DNA from 2 places in the Agromyces sp. Root1464 genome. Region 1 is predicted to be linked to the other one. Evidence: predicted binding sites of a transcription regulator. Region 1 holds the regulator's gene; the other holds the start of a gene.
The links. Region 1 encodes HspR, which represses chaperone genes until heat shock. Its sites were predicted from a motif close to AAGTTGAGTCNNNNNGACTCAACTT; they were not measured.
Positions count from the first base shown of each region.

Region 2: ASD23_RS15565 (ATP-dependent Clp protease ATP-binding subunit) is a predicted target of HspR. The motif match lies at 2,410-2,434, and genes of this name have one in related genera.

Region 1 covers NZ_LMFU01000001.1:1,238,436-1,242,546, forward strand. The annotation lists gene dnaK (molecular chaperone DnaK) at 1-364, shown strand, start outside; gene ASD23_RS05680 (nucleotide exchange factor GrpE) at 367-960, shown strand; gene ASD23_RS05685 (DnaJ C-terminal domain-containing protein) at 1,100-2,095, shown strand; gene ASD23_RS05690 (heat shock protein transcriptional repressor HspR) at 2,105-2,521, shown strand; gene ASD23_RS05695 (hypothetical protein) at 2,527-3,255, opposite strand; gene ASD23_RS05700 (cation-translocating P-type ATPase) at 3,334-4,111, opposite strand, start outside.
Region 2 covers NZ_LMFU01000002.1:2,146,684-2,150,794, forward strand. The annotation lists gene ASD23_RS15560 (MFS transporter) at 1-162, shown strand, start outside; gene ASD23_RS15565 (ATP-dependent Clp protease ATP-binding subunit) at 222-2,390, opposite strand; gene ASD23_RS15570 (hypothetical protein) at 2,574-3,077, opposite strand; gene ASD23_RS15575 (YceI family protein) at 3,186-3,887, shown strand; gene ASD23_RS15580 (DUF7507 domain-containing protein) at 4,057-4,111, shown strand, end outside.

The DNA of each region.
Region 1 (4,111 bases):
CGAAGACAAGGCGCGTCGCGAGTCGGCTGAGACCCGCAACCAGGCCGAGCAGCTCGTCTACTCGATCGAGAAGCTGATCAAGGACAACGACGACAAGCTCCCCGCCGACGTAAAGTCCGAGGTGCAGGGCGATGTCGACGCGCTGAAGACCGCGCTCGCGGGCGAAGACGACGACGCCGTGAAGTCGGCGTTCGAGAAGCTCAACGCATCGCAGGGCAAGCTCGGCGAGGCGATCTACGCGCAGAGCCAGGCCGACGCCTCCGCTCCGGCCGGCGAAGACGCGACGCCCACCGGTGAAGAGGCCGCGTCCGACGAAGACGTGGTCGACGCCGAGGTCATCGACGACGAAGAAGAGAAGAAGTAACCATGTCAGGCAAGCACGAGAACGAGCCGGAAGGCCTCGATGACGAACTCATCGAGGCCGAGGGGCCCGATATCGAGACGCCAGAGGCTGAGACGGATGCCGCGGCATCCGCTGCCGGTGACGACGACGAGGTGCTCACGGTCGACGACATCCTGAACGCGGCGAACGCCGAGGTGCAGGATCCGAGCGACGAGCACCTCGCCGACCTCAAGCGCATCACCGCGGAGTACGCCAACTACCGCAAGCGCACCGAGGCCAACCGCGAGCTCGAGCGCGAGCGCGCCGTCGGTGCGGCCGTGGCCGTGCTGCTGCCCGTGCTCGACGACCTCGACCGGGCCGAGAAGCACGGCGACCTCGACGGAGACGCGCCGTTCGCGACCATCGCGGCGAAGCTGCGCGGCGCTGCCGAGAAGCTCGGCCTCACCTCGTTCGGCGAGGTCGGCGAGCCGTTCGACCCGCAGCGGCACGAGGCGATCTTCCAGCAGCCGGCCGACGACGTCGAGATCGACACGGTCGCCGACGTCGTCGAGACCGGGTACGCCCTCGGCGGCACGCTGCTCCGCGCAGCGAAGGTCGTCGTGAAGACCCCGCAGTAGTGCATCCGCCGGTCGAGTAGCGCGAAGCGCGTATCGAGACCCGTTCGAGGTCTCGATACGCTCCTTCGTCGCTACTCGACCAGCGGGATCGCGTGCCCCGACAGACAGACCCGACTAGATTTCAGAAGAGGAGGTGCCGGTGGCCAGTCAGGATTGGTTCGACAAAGACTTCTACAAGGTGCTCGGCGTCTCCAAAGACGTGAGCGACGCAGACCTCAAGAAGACGTACCGCAAGCTCGCGCGCAAGTACCACCCCGACTCCAACCCCGGTGACGCTGCCGCCGAGGCGAAGTTCAAGGAGATCAGCGAGGCGCACTCCGTGCTCGCCGATCCCGAGCAGCGCAAGGAGTACGACGCCGTGCGGGCCATGGGCTCCGGCGCGCGTTTCACCGCGCCCGGCAGTGCCGGCGGCGCGGGCGGCTTCGAAGACGTCTTCGGCGGCATGTTCGGCCAGGGCGGCGGCGGTCGCGGCCAGTCCTACACGTTCCAGCAGGGCGGCGACTACGACGACCTGCTCGGCGGGCTCTTCGGCGGCGGCCGCTTCGGCCAGCCCACCGGCGGCTACCGCGGCGCCGGCGGGCCCACCAAGGGTCGGGATGTCACGGCGTCGACGACGCTCGACTTCGTCACGGCCACCAAGGGCGACCAGATCACCCTGCAGACCGCAGAGGGCAAGCCGATCACGGTGCGAATCCCCGCGGGTGTCGCCGACGGGCAGAAGATCCGACTGCGCGGCAAGGGTCAGCCCTCGCCCGACGGCGGCGAGCCCGGCGACATCGTGCTGACCGTGACGGTGCGCAAGCACCCGGTCTTCGAGCGCGACGGCCTGAACCTCAGGGTCACCGTGCCCGTCACCTTCACCGAGGCCGCCCTCGGCGCGACGATCCAGGTTCCGACCCTCGGCGGCGGCCCCGTCAAGCTGCGGGTCGCCCCCGGCACGCCGAGCGGCCGGGTCCTGCGCGTCAAGGGCCGCGGAGTCGAGACCCCGAAGGGCACCGGAGACCTGCTCGCGGTCGTGCAGGTCGCCGTTCCATCCCATCTCTCGAAGGAGGCGGAGGCGAAGCTCGAGGAGTTCGCCGCGCTGCTGCCCGACGAGAATCCCCGCGACGACCTGCTCGCGAAGGCGAAGGGCTAGGCGGTGGAGATGAACGAGAGGAGCCCGCTCTTCGTCATCTCCGTCGCCGCCGAACTCGCGGGCATGCACCCCCAGACGCTGCGCCAGTACGACCGGCTCGGGCTCGTCTCGCCGACCCGCACCGCGGGCAAGTCTCGGCGGTACTCGATGCACGACGTCGTGCAGTTGCGTGAGATCGCCCAGCTCTCGAGCGAGGGCGTGAGCCTCGAGGGCATCCGACGGGTGCTCGGACTCGAAGACGAGGTGGCGACCCTGCGCGCCAGGGTGCGCGAACTCGAGGGCGCGCTCGCCGACGAGATGCTGAACCGCCCGGGCCGCCGCGTCTTCGCGGCGGGTTCGGCCGGCGAGGTCATCTCGCTGCGAGCCGGAACCCGCGTGCGCCGCGAGAACGCGGTCGTCGTGTGGCGTCCGCTGGAGCGCGAGTAGGCGGGTCAGCGACCCCAGGCCGAAGCCGGGGCTTCGATGACGTCGTAGGGCCGCGAACTCCAGTGCGTGCCGTACCCGTAGTGGCTCGAGGCCCAGGCCGACGCCCAGATCGCCTGCGCGGTGGCGTCGGCCGAATCGCCTCGCGCGAGCGCGGCGTCGACCTCGGGATAGCGACCCGACTGCAGGTTCTCGGCGGCGTAGTAGGCCGCTTCGACGAGGCTCGGGTAGCTGCCGAGGCCGGAGCCGCCGCCCGACCCCTGTCCGTTGTTCAGCGGGTTGTTGCGGTTCCACCAGTTGTCGGCGCCGTTCTCCTGACGCATCCAGCGCATCATGAAGGTGACGTTCTCCTCGGTCAACGGCCAACCGCCCTCGATGAGCACGAGCTTGGCCCAGTCGACGTTCGTGCCGCCGGCGACGAGCGTCTGGGTGCCGGTGGTCGCGACGTAGGAATCGTGCGAGACGGTCGGCGCCGCGACATCCGCTGCGACCGTGAGATCCTGCGCCTCGCCGCGGTGCTGGCCGCTCGCGGCGGCGAAGGAGGCGAGGCCGGCGGGTTGCGGCAGCGGCGCGAGGGCGAGGCCCGCGAGCAGGCCGAGCACCGAGAGCACGGCGGCGGCGGCGAGCGATCGGCGGGGCGAGCTCGCCCGCGGCGACGCCTGGCGGCGGGGACGCGTCACGGGCGTCGCGACCTCATGTCGCGCCGCCCGTCGTCCCCCGGCTCGTGCGTCCTGCATGCGGACCCGAGGGTAGCAAACCCCGCCGAGAGCCGCACTCAGCGAATTCGGCCGTGATCAGGAGCACCGGCCCGGACGTCAGCGGATGCCGACGGTGGCGGCGACGGGATTCGCCGCGAGGCGGCGTGCGAGCCGGCGCCGACGGAACCACTTGTCGCCCTCGACGACGACCAGCAGCACCATCGTGAGGCCGATGCAGCCGAGCCACTGCCAGCCCGTGAGCGAGACGGTGCCGAGCGCACGCTGCAGGAAGCCGATCTCGGTCGACGCGACGATGAGCAGCACCGGCCAGACGAGGATCTTGGCGACCGCCGCGATGGGCGCCAGCAGACCCGACTCGGGCGTGCGGCGCATGAGCAGGGCGCTCAGCACGGTGGCGAGTCCGAGCACGACGTAGGCCATCGTCATCGACGCGGTCGGTTCGACCGGGCTCGGTTCGTCGGGCCCCCAGAGGAGCGGCACGAGCGCGATCAGGAAGATGACGGCGCCGTAGACGAGCCACTCGACGAGTGAGACCCGGTTGACGACGCCGATCTTCGGATCCCGTGGCGGGTGGTTCATGATGCCGGGCGGGTTCGCGTCGGCGGCGATCGCGAAGACCGCGAACAGTGCCACGAAGAAGTTGATGAACAGCACCTGCGCCGGGAACAGCGCCACGCCCTCGGCGATCGAGAACGCGCTCGCCGCCAGGAACAGCATGATGAGGCTGAGCAGCTGCGTCATCTGGAATCGCAGGTACGCCGTGATCTTGGAGTAGACGATGCGGCCGATCTCGACGGCATGCACGAGGGTCGCGAAGTTGTCGTCGGTGAGCACGAGTTTCGCGGCCTGCTTCGTCACCTCCGATCCCGAGCCC
Region 2 (4,111 bases), on a different contig from region 1:
GGCCTGCTGCTCGACCACGACCTCGACGCCGTGTACATCGCGGTGATGGTCATCGGCTGCCTCGGCATCGGTGTGCTGGCGCTCGCGCTCGAACGACGCATTCCGGCGAGCGCCAACGGCGTGCGCGCCCCCGAGGCCGAGAGCGACGTCGCCGTCGAGTGACGGCCGCGCAGCGCGACGCGGCATCCGCTCGGTGATTCGAACGGATGCCGCGGGCGCCCCTATTCGACCGGGAGCTCGGCCCGTGCCACGGTGAGCGAGTCACCGTCGTCGGCGAGGCCGACCACGACCGTGTCGCCGTCGCGAACCTCGCCCGTGAGCAGCGCCCGGGCGAGCCGGTCGTCGATCTCGTGCTGCATGAGGCGGCGGAGCGGCCGGGCGCCGTACAGCGGGTCGTACCCGCGCTCGGCGAGCCACGCCCTGGCGTCGGGAGTGACGCCGAGCTGCAGTCGCCGCTCGTGCAGTCGCGCCGACAGCCGGTCGATGTAGAGGTTGACGATCTCGGCGAGCTCGTCTTCGCTGAGCGCCGAGAACACCACGATGTCGTCGAGCCGGTTCACGAACTCGGGCTTGAAGGCCTGCCGCACGGTCTGCAGCACGGCTTGCTCCTTCTCGTCCCAGCTGAGCGACGGGTCGATCAGGTACTGCGAGCCGAGGTTCGACGTGAGGATCAGGATGGTGTTCCTGAAGTCCACCGTGCGGCCCTGGCCGTCGGTGAGGCGCCCGTCGTCGAGCACCTGCAGCAGCACGTCGAAGACCTCGGGGTGCGCCTTCTCGACCTCGTCGAAGAGGATCACCGAGTAGGGGCGACGACGCACGGCCTCGGTGAGCTGGCCGCCCTGGTCGTAGCCGACGTACCCGGGGGGCGCGCCGACGAGTCGCGAGACCGAGAACTTCTCGCCGTACTCCGACATGTCGATGCGCACCATGGCGTGCTCGTCGTCGAAGAGGAAGTCGGCGAGCGACTTCGCGAGCTCGGTCTTGCCGACGCCCGTCGGGCCGAGGAACAGGAACGACCCCGTCGGCCGGTTGGGATCGCTGATGCCGGCGCGCGAGCGGCGCACCGAGTCGGCGACCGCCGCGACGGCGCGCTTCTGGCCGATGAGGCGCTTGCCGAGCTCCTGCTCGAGGTGCAGCAGCTTCTCGGTCTCGCCCTGCAGCAGTCGGCCGACGGGGATGCCCGTCCACGCGGCGATCACCTGGGCGATGTCCTCCTCGGTGACCTGCTCATTGACCATGCGGGGCTCGTCGGGAGCCTGCTCGGCCTGCTCGGCCGCCTCGAGGTCGCGCTGCAGGCGCGCGATCGTCTCGTACTCGAGCTTCGACGCCTTCGCGTAGTCGGCCTCGCGCATGGCTCGGTCGCGCTGCGTGACCGCGTCGTCGAGCTGCTTCTTCAGGTCGCCGACGCGGTTCAGCGACATCCGCTCTCGGGCCCAGCGGGCCTCGAGGCCCGCGAGCTCGCGCTCCTGCTCGACGAGCGTCTCGCGCAGCTTCGCGAGCCGCTCCTTCGACGCGTCGTCCTTCTCCTTCTTGAGGGCGAGCTCCTCGAGCTTCATGCGGTCGACCTGGCGCTTCAGCTGGTCGATCTCGACGGGGCTCGAGTCGATCTCCATCTTGAGGCGCGACATGGCCTCGTCGACGAGGTCGATCGCCTTGTCGGGCAGCTGACGCGCTGAGATGTACCGGTTCGACAGGGATGCCGCGCTCACAAGTGCGGCATCGGAGATCGTGACCCCGTGGTGGGCCTCGTAGCGTCCCTTGAGGCCGCGGAGGATCGCGATCGTGTCCTCGACGCTCGGCTCGCCGACGTACACCTGCTGGAAGCGGCGTTCGAGCGCGGCATCCTTCTCGATGTATTCGCGGTACTCGTTGAGCGTGGTCGCACCGATGAGCCGCAGCTCGCCACGGGCGAGCATGGGCTTCAGCATGTTGGACGCCGCGACGGACCCCTCGCCGCCGCCTGCGCCCATGAGCAGGTGCAGTTCGTCGACGAAGGTGATGATCTCGCCCTCGGCGTCGTTGATCTCCTTGAGGACGGCCTTCAGCCTCTCCTCGAACTGGCCGCGGTACATCGCACCGGCGACGAGCGCCGAGATGTCGAGCGAGATGAGCTGCTTGCCCTTCAGCGACTCGGCGACGTCGCCGGCGACGATGCGCTGGGCGAGCCCCTCGACGACGGCGGTCTTGCCGACGCCCGGCTCGCCGATGAGCACGGGGTTGTTCTTCGTGCGTCGCGTGAGCACCTGGCTGACGCGACGGATCTCGGAATCGCGCCCGATCACGGGATCGAGCTTTCCGGCCTTGGCGATCTCGGTGAGGTTGACGCCGTACTGTTCGAGCGCCGACTTCTGCTCTTCCTGCGTGCTCGGCGCACCCTGCATGTTGGCCACAGGCACTCCCTTCGTTCAAAACTTGAGTCTAGTTAACTCAACTTTGTCGAGAGGGCTGGTATTCCGACTTCCGCGCCGAATCTCCCCCACAGATCACGCTAGACGGATGCCGCGTGGCGCGCCAGCGATCGGCAGGCTGCGCCGTGCTTCGCCGAACAGCCGGCCGGCGAGGCGATCAGCCGGTCAGCGCACCACCTCGACGGCGACCACCGTGGTGCGCACGGGACCGGCGGGCGTCGGCGATTCGAACCGCACGGGCATGCCCGGGAACATCCGGGCGAACCAGAACGTCTCGGCGGCGGCATCCGGAGCTTCATCACGCGTCTCGTAGCGGAGGCACTCGACCCGCCCGATCGGCAGGTCGATCGTCTCCTCGTCGACGGTCGTGCGCTCGGCGGGGAACGCGGCGTGACCCTGCAGTTCGAGCCAGGTCACCCGCGCGCTCGCGATCTCACCGTCGACACCGCCGTCGGGCGCGACGCGCCAGCGCTCGAGGGTGGCGCCCTCGTCATCGCACTCGGTGAAGCGGTTGACGCGCTCGAACGCCTCGCCCTCGGGCTCCTCCACGAGGATGCGGATCGTCTTGCCGGAGCCGCTCGCGTCCCGGATCTCGTCGGCGGTGAACGGCGTCGGCAGCAGACCGGGGCCGAGCACGTGCGGGTCGCCGGAGTCATGGGGGTGGCTCATGCACGACAGTCTGCGTCATCCGTCGTCATCTCGACAGGATCGCGGCGAATTCAATGCATTCTCATACGTTGATCCGGCATGCTCGAAGTCCGACCCTGTGGAGGCCGCATGCAGAAGCGCACCAAGATCATCACCGCCTCGATCGTCGCCGGAGCGCTCGTGCTCGGTGCGACCGCCGCCATCGCGGCCCCGATCGTCTACCGCGACCTCATCGTCGGCGAGGCCGAAGCGGCGCCGTCGGTGACCACGCCACCCTCGGCGACGGTCGACGCCGGCACCGAGGCATCCGACCTCACCGGCCAGTGGGCCGTGGCCGACGGCTCGTTCGCCGGCTATCGCGTCGACGAGGTGCTGAACGGCACCGACGTCACCGTCACCGGTCGCACCTCCGACGTGACCGGCGGCTTCACGGTCGACGGGCTGAGCCTGACCGCCGCATCGATCGAGGTCGACGTCGCATCGATCGCGACGGACTCGGGCAACCGCGACGAGTACTTCCGCTCGAGTGCCCTGCGCACGGACGAGTTCCCGACAGCGACCTTCGTGCTCACCGAGCCGATCACGATCGACGCGGCGCCCGTCGTCGGCGACGTGCAGACCGTGCAGGCAGCGGGCGAACTCACCATCGCCGGCGTCACCCGCCCGGTGACCGTCGACCTCGACGCGGTCTGGAACGGCGGCGACGGGCAGGTGGCCGGCAGCATCCCGATCACCTTCGCCGACTTCGGCGTCGAGGCGCCGAACCTGGGGTTCGTCTCGGTCGAGCCCGACGGGTTCGTCGAGTTCTCGCTCGTGCTCGCGCGCGGCTGAGGCGAGGCGTTGCCGCGAGGGTTGCGGCGCATGCGTTCGCGGTGATCCGAACCTCATGCTGGAGGTTCGGGCCCTCCGTCCCTAGCATGTGCCCATGGGGGAGCTTCGGAAGCGGGCTGTATTCATCGCGGTCGCCGTGACGATAGGAGCCATCGGAATCGGGGTTGGGGTGAGTTCGTCGACACTGCAGCCGGCGTTCGCCGCCGCTGCGGGACCTGTGCTCG